2 linked regions of the Serinibacter salmoneus genome follow. The protein of the gene in region 1 interacts with the protein of each later gene in a pairwise test. Links are inferred from orthologs where the notes say so. Each region holds a gene or a part of one and is shown in the gene's direction. Other genes may lie near its edges. The genes, in order: rplA and thrS.

The links.
Region 2: the proteins of rplA (region 1) and thrS interact in binary tests that used the Escherichia coli proteins (3 or more experiments, as listed by UniProt). The link is inferred for Serinibacter salmoneus from one-to-one orthologs.

What each region holds. Positions count from the first base shown.
Region 1 is NZ_PDJD01000001.1:550,487-558,581, forward strand. The notes cover bases 5,160-7,944. They hold rplA (50S ribosomal protein L1), read left to right. Parts: upstream 5,160-6,086; coding sequence 6,087-6,803; downstream 6,804-7,944. Other genes in these bases: nusG (transcription termination/antitermination protein NusG), read left to right, coding at 5,160-5,486; rplK (50S ribosomal protein L11), read left to right, coding at 5,568-5,999; rplJ (50S ribosomal protein L10), read left to right, coding at 7,176-7,697; rplL (50S ribosomal protein L7/L12), read left to right, coding at 7,769-7,944. In the rest of the region: ATL40_RS15140 (hypothetical protein), read left to right, coding at 1-72; ATL40_RS02290 (response regulator transcription factor), read right to left, coding at 105-764; ATL40_RS02295 (sensor histidine kinase), read right to left, coding at 768-2,279; ATL40_RS02300 (hypothetical protein), read right to left, coding at 2,309-2,803; ATL40_RS02305 (pyridoxal phosphate-dependent aminotransferase), read right to left, coding at 2,872-4,104; preprotein translocase subunit SecE, read left to right, coding at 4,464-4,706; more of nusG, read left to right, coding at 4,752-5,159; more of rplL, read left to right, coding at 7,945-8,095. UniProt on the Escherichia coli protein: One of the primary rRNA binding proteins, it binds very close to the 3'-end of the 23S rRNA. Forms part of the L1 stalk. It is often not seen in high-resolution crystal structures, but can be seen in cryo_EM and 3D reconstruction models.
Region 2 is NZ_PDJD01000001.1:1,308,783-1,317,060, forward strand. What follows is about bases 2,976-5,943. They hold thrS (threonine--tRNA ligase), read left to right. Parts: upstream 2,976-3,443; coding sequence 3,444-5,444; downstream 5,445-5,943. Other genes in these bases: ATL40_RS05710 (MFS transporter), read left to right, coding at 2,976-3,382; ATL40_RS05720 (HIT family protein), read left to right, coding at 5,448-5,943. In the rest of the region: ATL40_RS05700 (DUF4962 domain-containing protein), read left to right, coding at 1-1,554; ATL40_RS05705 (DUF624 domain-containing protein), read left to right, coding at 1,551-2,186; more of ATL40_RS05710, read left to right, coding at 2,216-2,975; more of ATL40_RS05720, read left to right, coding at 5,944-6,026; pgsA (phosphatidylinositol phosphate synthase), read left to right, coding at 6,020-6,649; ATL40_RS05730 (phosphatidylinositol mannoside acyltransferase), read left to right, coding at 6,646-7,593; ATL40_RS05735 (glycosyltransferase family 4 protein), read left to right, coding at 7,590-8,278. UniProt on the Escherichia coli protein: Catalyzes the attachment of threonine to tRNA(Thr) in a two-step reaction: L-threonine is first activated by ATP to form Thr-AMP and then transferred to the acceptor end of tRNA(Thr). The rate-limiting step is amino acid activation in the presence of tRNA.

The sequences.
Region 1 (8,095 bases):
CCCGCGTCGCCGGCCAGCCCCGTGTCGCCGGTGAGCCCCGCGTCGCCGGCCAGCCCCGCGTCGGCGGACTGACGATCCGGCTGACGCCGGTACCCGCGCCGGCGTCAGCCGCAGCGGTAGCCCATCCCTCGCACGGTGGTGATGAGTTCCGTACCGAGCTTGCGTCGCAAGTACCGGACGTACACATCGACCACGTTGGAACCGGGGTCGAAGTCGTATCCCCAGACCCGGGAGAGCAGTTGCTCCCTGCTGAGGACCTGCCCGGGATGGCGCAGGAACACCTCGGCGAGGGCGAACTCGCGGGCGGAGAGTTCCACCTCGCGGTCCCCGACCCGCGCCCGGCGGGAGCGCATGTCGAGGGCGATGTCCCCCCATCGGATGACGGCATCGCTCTCGCTGACGGCGGACGAACGCAATCGCAGTCGTACCCGTGCGAGGAGTTCCTCGAACCGGAACGGCTTGGCCATGTAGTCGTCGGCGCCACCCTCCAGGCCCGCCACGGTGTCGGTCACCGAGTCGCGGGCCGTCAGCATGATGATGGCGATCGAGCTCCCGTGGCGGCGCAGCGTCCGCGCCACCTCCATGCCGTCGCCGTCGGGCAGGCCGAGGTCCAGGATCATCAGGTCGAAGGCGCCGCCGAGTCCCGCCTCGACCGCCTCGGCGGCCGTGCCCACCACGGTCGGCTGGTACCCGGCGGCGCGTAGGCCCTTCGCCACGAACGCCGCGATGCGCTCGGAGTCCTCCACGATCACGATCTGGCTCACGCGCTACTCCTCCTCCTGTGTGGGGGCCGCCCGGCCCGCCGCACGGTCGCCACTGCTCCCCGCACCGTCCACGATCGCCGCGCTCGGCAGCGTGATCGTGACGCGTGTCCCGAGACCCGGCGCGCTGTCTAGGTGCACGTCACCGCCGTGCCCGGACGCGATCGAGGCGACGATGGCAAGGCCGAGGCCCGTGGAGTCCGCGGGCGCCCCGCGCCCCGAGACGAAGCGATCGAAGACCCGGTCGTGTTCCTGAGGGGGGATCCCGATGCCCTCGTCACGGACCCACAGCCGCAGCGCGGCTCCCTCCCAGGCGGAACCGATGGCCACGTGCGTGTCCGGTGCCGAATAGCGCACGGCGTTGGAGGCGAGTTGCAGGAGTGCCTGGGTCACCCGCTCGCGGTCCAGGAGCGCCGTCCCCTCGGCCAGGGCATCCAGCCGCCAGCGGCGGGGCCCGAGTCCCCGTGCCTTGGCGAGCACGGTGTCGAGCAGTTCGGCGACGTCGGTCGGCTGCGCTCGCACGAAGTCCGGACGCTCCGCCCGGGCGATCGTCGCGAGGTCGTCCACCAGCCGGTTCATCCGATCGAGTTCGTCCAGGGCCAGTTCGCGCGTGGCGGTGGCGTCGGCCACATCGCCGGCGTCCATCAGCTCCAGGTGACCGCGGACAACGGTGAGCGGGGTACGCAGTTCGTGCCCGACGTCGTACATGAACCGCCGTTGGGCCTCGAGCGTGCCCTCCAAGCGGGCGAGCATGGCGTTGACGGTCCGGGTGAGGTCAGCCAGGTCGTCGCTGCCCACCACCGGCACGCGACGGGTCAGGTCGCCGGAACTCACCTCCCGCGCTGTGCGACTGACCAGCGCGACTGGGCGCAGGATCCGCCCGGCGATCGTCCAGCTCACCGCGGCGATGAGGAGGATCGCGGCCAGGGCCACGGCGCCGTAGATGCGCAGGGTGGTCGTCAACGACCTGAGTTCGGCCTGTGCATCGAAGGCCACCACCAGGGCGGCCGGCGGGCCCGTGCCGACCTGGATGGGCACCGTGACGTAGCGGTAGGTGGTCACGGGGGTGTGGGCGCTGGCCAGGACCACCCGGCCCGACTCCCACGGCTCGCCGATCGCGTCGATGAGTCCGATGTCCTCCTGCGGCGTCAGGGCGTTCAGTTCGGCGTACTGCAGTACCCCGGTGGAGTCGATGGTGAAGGCACCCTCGTTCGCGCTCGGTACGAAACGTTGCAGGGCCTGATACAGCAGATCCTGGGCTGAGGCGTAGGGCGCCTGCGTGCGGGGATCGATCTCGGTCTCGGCAAGTGCGCGCACCTCGGCGACGGTGCGTTCGAGGGAGTCGTCGATCTGGGTCTCCAGTCGCTCCCGTTCCAGGAGGTAGAGGACCGCGCCGGCGCAGATCAGGGCGAGCGCGGTCAGTCCGGTCGTCGCCAGCACGATCCGGGCCCGCAGGGAGCCCCACCATCGGCGGCGTGCCGTGCCCGGCTCGGGATCCGCGTCCGGTGCGGTGGTCACGACCCCTCGCTCATGGGAAGGTGCGCGGGCTAGTCGTCATCGTCATCGTCATCGTCGTCGTCCCAGTCGTCGTCATCGTCGCCGTCGTCGTCGTCGTCGTCGTCGTCCCAGTCGTCGTCCCAGTCGTCGTCGTCATCATCGTCGTCGTCCTCGACGTGGGGGGCCGGCGGAACGGCCACGGGTGTCCTGGGCGGGGGGGATGGCAGAGAGGACGGCGTGGGGGAGGAGGGCGCCGGGGACCCTGCGGTGGGGGACTGGGTCGCGGGGGACGGCGTGGTGGCGGGCGGCGTGGAGGCGGGTGGCGTGCTGACGGGGGTCGCAGTCCCGGTGCCGACTGGCTCCGGCAGAATGACGGCGTCGCCGACCTCGCGCACCTCCTGGCCGGGGCCGCCGGCGACGGCGAGAGCCGCAACTGCCAGTACGAGCGCCGCCACCACGGCCACGGCCAGCGTGCGGCCTCGGACCCCCGCCCCGGAACGGGGCGAGGCGTCGTCGTCGGCTGCGGGATCCTCGGCTGCCGTCATGCCAGCAGTGTGTCAGCGCTGCATGAGACGCAGATGAGAGACGTGGTGCCGTGGCCGGCCGCCTGCGGTCAGGAGGCCTCGCCGAGCAGCGCCGCGATGCGCCCCACACCCTCCGCCAGGTCCGCATCACCCAGCGCATAGGAGAGGCGGAGGTAGCCGCTCGGGCCGAACGCCTCCCCGGGCACGACCGCGACCTCGGCCTCGGCCAGGATGAGGGAGGCGAGCTGCGCCGAGGTGGTCGGCGTGGTCCCGCGGATCGTGCGACCCAGCACCCCGCGCACATCCGGGTAGGCGTAGAACGCGCCGAGGGGGGTCGGGCAGTCGACGCCGTCGATGGCGTCGAGCGAGGCCACCATCGCGCGCCGTCGCCGGTCGAGGGCCACCTTCATCTCCTCCACCGCGTCCATGCCGCCGGCCAGGGCCGCGATCGCCGCCCGCTGGGAGACGTTGGCGACGTTCGAGGTCAGGTGCGACTGGAAGTTGGTGGCGGCCTTGATGACGTCCTTCGGTCCCTGCATCCACCCCACGCGCCACCCGGTCATCGCGTAGGTCTTCGCCACGCCGTTCAACACGATCGTGGTCTCGGCGAGGTCCGGCACCGCCTGCAGCACCGGGGTGAAGACGGCGTCGTCGTAGGTCAGGTGCTGGTAGATGTCATCGGTGATCACCCAGATGCCGTGCCGCAGTGCCCAGGCACCGATCGCCGCGATCTGCTCCGGTGAGTAGACCGCCCCCGTGGGGTTGGAGGGGGAGTTCAGCAGCAGCGCGCGGGTCCGCGGGGTCCGGGCCGCCTCGAGCTGGTCCACGCTCACCAGATAGCTGGCCTCGATGCCGGCGAACACCTCCACGGGCACGCCGCCGGCCAGCCGGATGGCCTCGGGATAGGTGGTCCAGTAGGGGGCGGGCAGCAGCACCTCGTCGCCGGGATCGACCACGGCGGCGAAGGCCTGGAAGACCGCCTGCTTGCCGCCGTTCGTCACCAGCACCGAGGTCGGGTCGATCTCGTAGCCGTTGTCCCGCAGCGTGGCCTGGGCAATCGCCTCGCGCAGGGCGGGAAGGCCGGCGGCGGGGGAGTAGCGGTGGTTGGCAGGGTCGAGGCACGCTGCCGCCGCGGCCTCCACCACGTGCGGTGGCGTGGGGAAGTCCGGTTCGCCCGCCCCGAAACCGATCACCGGCCGGCCTGCCGCGCGCAGCGCCTTGGCCTTGGCGTCCACAGCGAGGGTGGCGGACTCGGCGATCGCGCCGAGCCGGGCCGAGACGCGGCGGGGGGTGGGCTGAGGGTCCGTCGATGGCGTACTCACGCGTCCTATCGTGGCACGAGCACGCTCGCTGCGGGTGGGTACAGCGGCCCCGGGCCCACGCGCGGGCAGCGTGCGAGGGCCTCGCGATCTCGTGGCGGGTGGACCCGGTTCGACCTCGCGCCCCGCGTCGCGTACAGTAGTCCCCCGGTGGTGTTACACCGCCCTGCTCAGCCATGCGTCACCGCGGCTGGTTCTCCGGCCGGAGAATCCCCGTGGCGCCGTTGCTGCGGGGTCGGGGCCATCGAAGGGCAGTGGCGCAATTGGTAGCGCACCGGTCTCCAAAACCGGCGGTTGTGGGTTCGAGTCCCGCCTGCCCTGCGCACAACGATCCAGTGACACGACGGCGAGGAAGAGCACGGATGAGCGAGTCCACCGCGACCGGCGCGAGCAAGGCGCCGCAGCAGCGCGCCGGACTGTTTGCGCGCATCGCCCTGTTCATCCGCCAGGTCGTGGCCGAACTGCGCAAGGTCGTCACGCCCACGCGGTCGGAGCTGGTGAACTACACGATCGTCGTCATCGTGTTCGTGCTGATCGTGATGGCGTTCGTGTTCGGACTCGACTTCGTGTTCGGCCGCCTCGTGCTGTGGGCGTTCGGGCAGTAGCGGATCCGAGCCGTCCCTTGCACCGGGTGCGCCGGTGCTCAGGGGGTGCCGGCTGAACGCAGCCGAGCCGAGTTTCACGCGAGGTTCTCAACAGAAAGCAGGTCGGACGTGTCCGAGACCACCGAGTCGCAGCCCGTCGAGGACGGCGGCGCCGCCGTCGACCCCGTCGAGGAGTTCCGGCGCGAACTGCGCGCGATGCCCGGCGACTGGTACGTCATCCACTCCTACGCCGGCTACGAGAACCGCGTGAAGTCCAACCTCCAGACCCGCATCACCACCTTGAACATGGAAGAGGAGATCTTCCAGATCGAGGTGCCGATGGAGGAGGTCGTGGAGGTCAAGGCGAACGCCCAGCAGAAGGTCGTCAAGCGCGTTCGCATCCCCGGGTACGTCCTGGTGCGGATGGACCTCACCGACGAGTCGTGGGGTGTGGTGCGCCACACCCCCGGCGTGACCGGGTTCGTGGGGCACACCCACCAGCCCGTCCCGCTCACGCCGGACGAGGTCATCTCGATGCTCGCGCCCACGCTGGAGAAGCAGGCGCCGGCGAGCGGCGGTGCGGCCACGGGCGCCGAGTCGGGTTCCCAGGGCTCCGCCCGCGAGATCGAGGTGGACTTCGAGGTCGGCGAGTCGATCACGGTCACCGACGGTCCCTTCGAGGGAATGCCTGCCACGATCTCCGAGATCGAGGCGGAGTCCGCGAAGCTCAAGGTTCTCGTGTCCATCTTCGGCCGGGACACCCCGGTCGAGCTCGGGTTCGGCCAGGTCGCCAAGCTCTGAGCACCCGGGCGGCGGACCCGCCGTCCGATGCAACCGGGTCATCGCCCATGGCGTCGGCCCACCACCACGAAGGAAACTCGCATGCCTCCCAAGAAGAAGGTCTCTGGCCTCATCAAGCTCCAGATCCAGGCCGGTGCGGCCAACCCCGCGCCGCCGATCGGCCCCGCGCTCGGTCAGCACGGCGTCAACATCATGGAGTTCTGCAAGGCCTACAACGCCGCCACCGAGTCGCAGCGCGGCAACGTGGTGCCGGTGGAGATCACGGTCTACGAGGACCGCTCCTTCACCTTCGTCCTGAAGACCCCGCCGGCCGCTGAGCTCATCAAGAAGGCCGCCGGTGTGGCCAAGGGTTCCGCGACCCCGCACACCGCCAAGGTCGCCAACCTCTCGCGCGAGCAGGTGCGGGAGATCGCCACCACGAAGCTGGCGGACCTCAACGCCAACGACCTCGAGGCCGCCGAGAAGATCATCGCCGGCACCGCTCGGTCGATGGGGATCACGGTCTCGGAGTAATCGATCCCCGGGCAGCCGCCCGGGGGGTTCACCCCGTGGGAGGGTCCGCGTGGACCCGCACCACACCTGCCACAAGGAGCAGTACGCATGGCCACGCACGGCAAGAACTACCGCAAGGCGGCGGAGCGGATCGACCGCACCGCCCTCTACGCTCCCGCGACGGCGATCCGCCTCGCCAAGGAGACAGCGTCCACCGGTTTCGACCAGACGGTCGAGGTCGCTTTCCGCCTCGGTGTCGACCCCCGCAAGGCGGACCAGATGGTCCGCGGAACCGTCAGCCTGCCCAACGGCACCGGTAAGACCGCCCGCGTGCTCGTGTTCGCCGTCGGTGAGCGGGCGCAGCAGGCCCTGGACGCGGGCGCTGACGAGGTCGGCGGCGACGAGCTGATCGAGAAGGTCGCGGCGGGTTACACCGACTTCGACTCCGCGATCGCCACGCCTGACCTGATGGGCAAGGTGGGTCGTCTCGGTCGCGTGCTCGGTCCGCGCGGCCTGATGCCGAACCCGCGCACCGGCACCGTCACCATGGACGTCGCCAAGGCCGTCGGGGAGATCAAGGGCGGCCGGATCGACTTCCGAGTCGACAAGAACGGCAACCTGCACGCCATCATCGGCAAGGCCTCGTTCACGGTGGAGAAGCTCGCCGAGAACTACGCCGCGCTGTTCGAGGAGCTGCAGCGACTCAAGCCCGCCTCCTCCAAGGGCCGTTACCTGATCAAGGGCACCGTCTCCACCACGATGGGCCCCGGTGTGCCGCTGGACGTGGCGCGCACCCGCAACCTCACCAGCGAGGACGCCGCCTGAGGCACCACGCTGCAGCGCAGGCCCGGATCCCGTGGGGGTCCGGGCCTGCGTCGTCCCCGCGGCGTGCGGCGCTCGTCCGGGCGCCTGCGCCTGGGCGGGGAGGCCGCGGCGGCACCGCGACCGGCGCGTGAGGATCCGGCCGGACACGATTTGGCGCCCGCGCCGGGGGTGTGTACTCTCGGACACGTACCCAAGACCGTCGGTCTCTCACGCTGCCCTGCGTGAGGTGAAATTCCGTGAGGAAGCCTACGCAGGTGCGAGTTCCGCCGTGTGGTGCCCCGTGCGCCGTGAGTGTGAGCCCCGCCCTGTGTGCGGGGCTTTTCTCATGGTCCGACGCTGTGGTCCTGGGGTCGTCCACACGAAAGGAATGCCATGGCGAGGCCGGACAAGGCCGCAGCAGTCGCTGAGCTCACTGAGCTCTTCCGCGACTCCAGCGCCGTCGTCCTCACGGAGTACCGCGGCCTGACGGTCGCACAGCTCCAGGAGCTTCGACGCGCCCTGGGCGCCGACACGCACTACGCCGTGGCGAAGAACACGCTGACCGCGATCGCGGCGCGCGAGGTCGGGTACACCGAGTTCGCGGACAAGCTGGCGGGTCCCTCCGCCATCGCGTTCGTGACGGGTGACCCCGTCAACGCCGCCAAGGGTCTGCGCGACTTCGCCAAGGCCAACCCCGCACTGGTCCTCAAGGCCGGTGTGCTCGAAGGCAAGGAGCTCGCTCCTGCCGATCTCGAAGGACTCGCCGACCTGGAGTCGCGCGAGGTCCTGCTGGCGAAGGCTGCCGGCGCGATGAAGGCCAAGCTCAGCCAGGCGGCTGCGCTCTTCAACGCTCCCGCGTCCAAGACCGTCCGCACCATCGAGGCCCTTCGCGAGAAGCAGGCCGACGCCGCCTGACGGCGGAATCACCCACACAGATCAGGCGGGTCGCGCTGTGCGCCCGACCAGACTAGGAAGGAACGCCCATCATGGCGAAGCTCACCAACGACGAGCTCATCGAGGCTTTCAAGGAGCTCACCCTCATCGAGCTGTCGGACTTCGTGAAGAAGTTCGAGGAGGTCTTCGAGGTCACCGCTGCTGCTCCGGCCGCCGTGGCCGTGGCCGCCCCGGGTGCCGGTGGCGGCGCCGAGGAGGCCGCTGAGGAGAAGACCGAGTTCGACGTCATCCTCGAGGAGATCGGCTCCGGCAAGATCGCCGTCATCAAGGAGGTGCGCGCCATCACGGGTCTCGGCCTGAAGGAGGCGAAGGACCTCGTGGACGGCGCTCCGAAGCCGGTGCTCGAGGGCGCCACCAAG
Region 2 (8,278 bases), 760 kb from region 1 along the record:
ACCCGCCTGTACGACTTCGCGGTCGGCTCCGAGGGGGGCTGGTGGTCGGTCTCCTACTGGCAGAACCACAACTGGATCTGCTACGCGGGTCTGGCCACGGTCGGGTACGCACTCGCCGATGAGCACCCGCCGGCGCGGGAGTGGACCGAGCGGGCCAAGGCCAATTTCGACACGGTCCTGGACATGCTCACCGAGGACGGCTCGAACAACGAGGGCGTGGTGTACTGGCGCTACGGCGTGCCGTGGCTGGTGATCTACCTGGACCTGCTGAAGCAGCAGGAGGGCATCGACTGGTTCGCCCGCAGCGACTACCTGCGCGAGACGTTCTGGTACCGCCTCTACCAGGCGGCCCCCGACCTCGAGCGGATCATCAACCACGGTGACTGCCACGACCGACGCAGTGGGCACCCGGTCGCGATGTACTACAAGTTGGCCTCGGAGTACCGCATCCCGCAGTGCCAGTGGCTGGCCGACACGGTCGTGGACAACTTCTTCTGGCGGGAGGCCTACGAGAGCGACGTGCGCCCGGGCGTACGGGCCGAGGCATACCAGGAACTGCTGTGGTTCGACCCCACGGCGCCGAGCCAGGACCCCTACCAACTCCCCGCGAGCCGGTACTTCACCGACCTGGGCCTCGTGGTGGGACGCACCTCCTGGGATCCCGACGCCGTGATGGTCTCCTTCAAGGCATCCCCGGGTGGCGGCCACAAGGCGTGGGAGACCTCGCACCGGTTGAAGAAGGAGACCGGCTGGAGCACCCTGAACGCCGGTCACCACCACCCGGACGCCGGCACCTACACCCTGCTCGGGTACGGCGCCTACCTCGCGCTGGACGAGGGCTACTCCTCGCGCAAGAAGACCGAGCACCACAACGCGATCCTGGTCGACGGCAACGGCTTCGTGAACGAGGACCGATACCACGTCTACGAGGACCTGGCACACGAGTACACCGCCGAGATCCTCACCGCGAGTGTCGAGGGCGGGTGGACCCACGCGGTGAGCGAGACGCAAGCGATGTACGACCGCGAGCTCGGCGTCGAGCGCGTGCGCCGACACCTGGTGCTCACCCCGCGCGGCAACCTGGTGCTCCTGGATGATCTGCGTGCCGCCCAGCCCCGGGTGTGGACCTGGCTGTTGCAGACCGAGAACCCTGCGGTGGAACTGGGCGAGAGCGGTCAGTGGATCGCGGACGCCGGCAGCGGCCGACTCATCGTGCGTGCCATCGGTGAGGGGGAGCAGGTGGAGTCGGTGGTCACCGCGGTGCATGCCAACCCGACCTCCTCCACGCCGAGCCTGGCGATCGAGAAGGTGCAGCACACCCTGCGGCGTTCCAGCCCGCGGTCCACCACCGCGCGCTTCGTCTCCGTGCTGCAGCCCCGGCCGTGGTTCGCGGCGGATCCGGCCGAGGTGGCCGTCTCGGAGTCGGGTACCCAGGTGACCATCACGATCACCCATCGCGGCGTGACGGAGACGGTCACCCTGGACACCGAACTGGCGCAGATGAGCGGCGAGGGCGTGACCGGTCCCGGTTTCCGCGGGCACAGCGTCCAGTGAGCGAGCGTCCGCAGCGGCGCGGTGGAGGCTGGGAGGCCGGGACGCTCCGCGTCCTGGCCGTCCCGGCCAACCTCGTGCTCGGCGGGATCGTCGCCTTCCTCCTGGCGATCCCCGTCGTCACCCTCCTTCCGGTGCTGATCGCGCTCGGTCGATCCATGGCGAGGTGGCGCACCGAGGAGGACGACGCGGTGGTGACCAACCTGCTGCGCGAGTTGCGCGTCACCTGGCGTCGCACCTGGGCCTGGGGTCTGCTCTTCGGCCTCGTGGTGGTGGTGCTCGTGCTGAACAGTCTGTTCCTGGCCGCGCAGTTCGGGCAGGAAGGCTCACAGCCGGCGGTGCTGCTCGCCGGGGCCACCGTCCCGGTGGCGCTCGTGGTGCTCCTGCTCGGCCTCCTGGTCCCGGTCGCGAGTGCGCTGGAACCCCAGGCCTCGATGCGCGAGTGGTCCCGGGTCGCCGTGGAGTTGGTGATGCGCGCTCCGCTGCGTGCGCTGCTCGTGCTGATCCTCGCCGTTGCCGTGGTGGGCGCCTGCGTCGTGCTGTGGACCCTGGGGCCGTTCCTCGTGCTCTCGCTGCCGATCTACCTGGCGGTCCTCACCTTCATCGCCAAGCCCGGCCCCGCCGACGCCGCGTGAGAGGCGTCGCACCGCGCCACGCGCTCTGGGTGCTCTACGCCGACACCCTGACGATGGCCGTCGGGTTCTACATGCTGGTGCCGCTGCTGGCCTACCACTTCCTGGAGAACCTCGGGCTCGCCGTCGCGGTGGTCGGGATGCTGGCCGCGATCCGGGGGGCGGCCCAGAACGGCACGCAGCCGATCGCGGGATGGATCGCCGACCGGATCGGCTACCGCACCGCGATCAGCGGCGGGGTCCTGATCCGGGCGAGCGGCTTCGCCGTGCTGGGGCTGACCGAGAGCCTCCCCATCCTGGTGGCGGGGTCGATCCTGGCGGGCCTGGGTGGCGCCCTGTTCCACCCGGCGAGCTATGCTGCGTACGCGGCCTTCTCGGCCGGGCGCGATCAGACCCGGGTGTACGCCACCCGCGAGCTCTACTCCAACGTCGGCTTCGTGCTCGGGCCGATGATCGGGGGACTCCTCGCCGGCCTGGAGTTCCGCTGGGTGGCGCTGGGTTCGGCGACCCTGTTCCTCGTGGCGTTCGTCATCACCGTGGTGGGTCTGCCGCCCGTGTCGCTGGCGCACGGCAAGGAACGCGCCAAGATCGGTGCGGCGCTGCGGGACCGACGGTTCGTGCCGATGCTCGCCATGGTCGGCACCGTGTGGATGCTCTCGGGACAGCTCTACCTCGTGGTCCCCGTGCGTGCGGCCGCCGTGCTGGACGGTTCGTTCGGCGTCGGCCTCGTGTACACCAGCGCGGCCGTGTTCATGGTGGCCACGATGCTGCCACTGACCGGCTTCGCCTCCCGCCACCTGCCTCCCGGTCGGGTCATCGCGCTCGGGGGACTCTCCCTGGGCGCGGGGATCGCGGTGATGGGGCTGTGGGACTCCGTCGTCGGCCTGGTGGCGGGCGCCCTGGTCTTCACCGTGGGGCAGATGCTCACCCAACCGACGGTGAACTCCCTGATCTCCCAGTTCGCCGAGCCGCACTCGATCGCCACCTACTTCGGTGCGGCCGGACTGGCCCGCGCGATCGGCGGCATCGTCGGGAATCTCGCCGGCGGTGCGCTCTACACCATCGCCGGTGGCGGGGGAGCGCTGTCCACCGCGGTGTGGTTCGTCTTCGTCGGGGTGGGCCTCGCCGTCGCGACCCTGCTGTGGACCCGGGGCCCCGGGGGCGCGCCGCCGTCGGCGGCGACGTCCGGCACCCAGTAGCCTGGTGAGGCCATGGGCGCCGCGTGCGCCCGACCGTCCCACGCGATTCGGAGCCCCACCCGTGCCCAGCATCTCCCTCACCCTCGACGGCGTCACCACCGAGATCGAGGCGGGCACCACGGCGACCACCCTGCTGCAGGGAGAACGCGACGTCGTCGCGGTCCGGGTCGACGGCGACCTGCGGGACCTCGCGCGTGAGCTGCCCGCCGACGCCGTGGTGGAGCGCGTGCGGATCGACAGCGAGGACGGTCTGAACATCCTGCGCCACTCCGCCGCGCACGTGATGGCACAGGCCGTGCAGCAGCTCTACCCGGGGACCACCCTGGGCATCGGACCCTTCATCACCGACGGCTTCTACTACGACTTCGACGCCGCCGAGCCCTTCACCCCCGAGGACCTCAAGGCCATCGAGAAGGCGATGCAGCGCATCGTCAAGGAGGGCCAGACCTTCGTGCGCCGCGAGGTCACCCGCGCCGAGGCCCTGGCGGAGCTCGCGGCGGAGCCGTACAAGTGCGAACTGCTGGACGTCGAGGACACCGAGGCCTCCGCCACCGAGGGCGCCTCCGTGGAGATCGGCGACGGCGAGATCACGATCTACGAGAACGTGCGCCGCGGCGGCGAGGTCGCGTGGAAGGACCTGTGCCGCGGTCCGCACGTGCCCACCACCCGGGTGCTCGGCAACGGCTGGTCGCTGATGCGCTCCGCCGCCGCGTACTGGAAGGGGAATCAGGCCAACGCCCAGCTGCAGCGCGTGTACGGCACCGCGTGGCCGAGCAAGGAGGCGCTGACCGCCTACAAGGAGCGCCTGGCGGAGGCCGAGCGACGCGACCACCGACGCCTGGGTGCCGAGATGGACCTGTTCTCCTTCCCCGACGAGATCGGCAGCGGGCTGGCGGTTTTCCATCCCCGCGGTGCGATGGTGCGCATGGAGATGGAGGACTACTCCCGGCGCCGCCACCTGGCCGCGGGCTACGAGTTCGTCACCACCCCGCACGCCACGAAGGCGCAGTTGTTCCAGACCAGTGGGCACCTGGACTGGTACGCGGACGGGATGTACCCCCCGATGCGGCTGGACGAGGAGCGGGACGCCGCCGGGAACATCACCAAGCAGGGTCAGGACTACTACCTCAAGCCGATGAACTGCCCCATGCACAACCTTGTCTTCGACTCCCGGGGGCGCTCCTACCGCGAGCTGCCGCTGCGGCTGTTCGAGTTCGGGACGGTCTACCGGTACGAGAAGTCCGGTGTGGTGCACGGGCTGACCCGCGCCCGTGGGTTCACCCAGGACGACGCGCACATCTACTGCACCCGCGAGCAGATGCGTGAGGAGCTCGCCTCGCTGCTGACCTTCGTGCTGGACCTGCTGAAGGACTACGGCCTGGACGACTTCTACCTCGAGCTCTCCACGCGCAACCCGGAGAAGTCCGTGGGCTCGGACGAGGTGTGGGCCGAGGCGACCGAGACCCTGCGCGAGGTCGCCGTGGCCTCCGGCCTGGATCTCGTGCCGGACCCGGGCGGGGCCGCCTTCTACGGGCCGAAGATCTCCGTGCAGGCCAAGGACGCCATCGGCCGCACCTGGCAGATGTCCACCATCCAGCTGGACTTCAACCTGCCGGAACGGTTCGACCTCACCTACACCGCCCCGGACGGCTCCCGGCAACGCCCGGTGATGATCCACCGCGCCCTGTTCGGCTCGATCGAACGGTTCTTCGCCGTGCTGCTGGAGCACTACGCCGGAGCCTTCCCCGCCTGGCTCGCACCGGTGCAGGTGCTGGCGGTGCCGGTGGCGGAGCCCTTCAACGACTATCTCGGTAGCCTCGTCTCGCGGCTGAAGGCGCTGGGGGTGCGCGCCGAACTGGACGCCTCCGACGACCGCTTCAACAAGAAGATCCGCAACGCGGCCAGGCAGAAGGCGCCGTTCGTGCTGATCGCCGGCGGTGAGGACGCCGAGGCCGGGTCGGTCTCCTTCCGCTACCGGGACGGGAGCCAGGACAACGGCGTGCCACTGGACGAGGCGATCGAGCGGATCCAGGCGGCCATCCGCGACCGCGTGCAGGTGTGAGACGTGGCAGCCACCGGCGGTGAGCGCGCGGCGGACTTCGCGGGAGACGCGGACGGCTTCGAGCGACTGTGGACGCCGCACCGGATGGTCTACATCGACGGTGCGGACAAGCCGGCGGACGACACCCCCCGGCAGTGCCCGTTCTGCGCGATCCCCGCGCGTGGTGACGAGGACGGACTGGTGGTCGCCCGGGGGGACCTGGCCTACGTGGTGCTCAACCTCTACCCCTACAACCCCGGCCATCTGATGGCGGTGCCCTACCGGCACGTGGCGGGATACCCCGAACTCACGACGGCGGAGCTCGCCGAGGTGGGGGCCATGACGCAGGGCGCCATCCGGGTGCTGCGCGCCACCTCCGCGCCGGCCGGGTTCAACCTCGGGGTGAACCAGGGTGCGGTCGGGGGAGCGGGCATCGCCGCTCACCTGCACCAGCACGTGGTGCCCCGCTGGCAGGGCGACGCGAACTTCATGCCCATCGTGGCGGGCACCAAGCCGGTGCCGCAGCTGCTGGGAGAGACCCGTGACCGCCTGGCCGCCGCGTGGGCCGAGCACGCCGAGGTCGAGGCGGTCACGACATGCTGAAGCACTTGCGCGCCGTGGTCTCGCGGATCCTGGACCCGCTGGCGCGTGCCCTGCTGCGGATGGGTATCAGCCCGGACGCCGTCACCGTGATCGGCACCCTCGGGGCGGTGGTCGGTGCGCTCGGGTTCATTGCCCGCGGGTACCTGTTCGCCGGCACCATGGTCATCACCTTCTTCGTCCTCTTCGACGTCATCGACGGCGCGATGGCGCGGGCGGCCGGGCGCAGCGGACCGTGGGGTGCCTTCCTCGACTCGGTCCTGGATCGCTACGCGGACGGCGCCGTGTTCGGCGCCCTGACCTGGTACCTCGTGTCCCAGGACGAGATGTGGGGTGCCGCCTTCGCCCTGGCGTGCCTGGTCTTCGGCTCGATCGTCCCGTACGCGCGGGCGAAGGCGGAGTCGGTCGGGGCGAGCGCCACGGTGGGCATCGCCGAGCGCGGCGACCGTCTGCTCATCGCCCTGGTGGCCACCGGCATCGTCGGCCTCGGCGTGCCCCAGGTGGTCCTCGTCGTCGTGCTCGGGGTGCTCGCGCTGCTGTCCCTCACCACCTCGATCCACCGGATCTGGCACGTGCGCGCCCAGATCCACCCCGCCCACCTCGACCCCCCGGAGGAGACGGAGTGAGACTCCCGACCAGCACCGACCTATACGCCTGGGCCTGGCGCATCGCGCCGCGGCTGCCGGAGTGGCCGGCGCAGGCCGCCGGCGCCGTCGCGGCCGACGTCACCTGGTTGCTGCACACCGACGGCGTGAAGCAGCTCGAGCGCAACCTTGCCCGGATCCGACCCGGACTGAGCGCCCGCGAACTGCGCCGACTCTCGCGCGCCGGGATGCGCTCCTACATGCGCTACTTCGTGGAGGCGTTCCAGGTCGCCGGGTTCTCCCGCGAGAAGGTCCTCGCCCGGGTGCGACCCACCGGGGTGCCCGCCGTGGCCGAGGTCCTGACGCGCGGTGACTCGGTGGTCATGGCCCTGGGGCACAGCGGCAACTGGGACCTCGCCGGTGCCTGGGCCGCCTACGACCTCGGCCCCGTGCTCACCGTGGCGGAGAAGCTCCCCGACGGCCTGTACGAGCAGTTCGTGGCGTTCCGCAACTCCCTCGGCATCGAGATCGTGCCGCTGGAGGACGGCAACACCTTCCGCACCCTGCTGCGTCGTGCGGGGGAGCGGCCCCAGGTGGTCCCGCTGCTCTCCGACCGCGACCTGACCAGGCACGGCGTGGAGGTGCAGATCGCCGGGCTGCCGGCCCGGGTGGCCGCGGGGCCGGCCGCGCTCAGCCTGGCGACGGGATTCCCCCTGGTGCCGGTGGATGTGCACTACGAGCGACTGCGGGGCGAGCAGCGGCGCGCGGCCGGCTCGCGGTGGGGGCTCGTGATCCGCCTGCTGCCGGCGATCGCGACCCACGACGAGTCCGGGCAGCGCCGTGGCGTCCAGGAGATCACCCAGGACTGGGTGGACGTGCTGATGGCGGCCTACGCGCAGCACCCGCAGGACTGGCACATGCTGCAGAAGGTCTTCCACGCCGACCTCGACATGGAGCGCCTGGCTCGTTCCCACGGGGAGGGATGAGGATGCGCATCGGGATCGTCTGCCCCTACTCCCTGGACGCCCCCGGTGGCGTGCAGATCCACGTGCTCGACCTCGCGCAGCGGCTGATCGACCGCGGACACGACGTCCGGGTGCTCGCCCCCGCCGACCCCGCCACCACCGTGCCCTCGTTCGTGGACAGCACCGGCAAGAGCGTGGCGGTGCACTACAACGGCTCCGTCGCCCGGCTCTCCTTCGGGCCGGTCACGGCCCGCAAGGTCCGCTCCTGGCTGGAGGCGGGGGAGTTCGACGTGGTGCACATCCACGAGCCCCTGAGCCCCTCGCTCTCGGTGCTGGCCCTTGCGCAGGCCGACGTCCCGGTGGTGGGGACCTTCCACACCGCCACGGACCACTCCCGTGCCATGCGAGCCGCCTACCCGATCGTGCGGGGCTTCCTCGAGCGCATCTCGGCCCGCATCGCGGTCTCGGAGGAGGCCCGGCGCACCGTCGTGGAGCACATCGGTGGCGACGCCGTGATCGTTCCCAACGGCGTGGAGACCGGGGTCTTCCGCGCCGCTGCCGCCGATCCACAGTGGCAGGGCACACCCGAGCGCCCCACCGCCGTCTTCCTCGGGCGCACCGACGAGGCGCGCAAGGGCTTCGGCGTACTGCTGGAGGCCATGCCCGCCCTGGTGGACGCCGTTCCCGGCATCCGGATCCTCGTGGC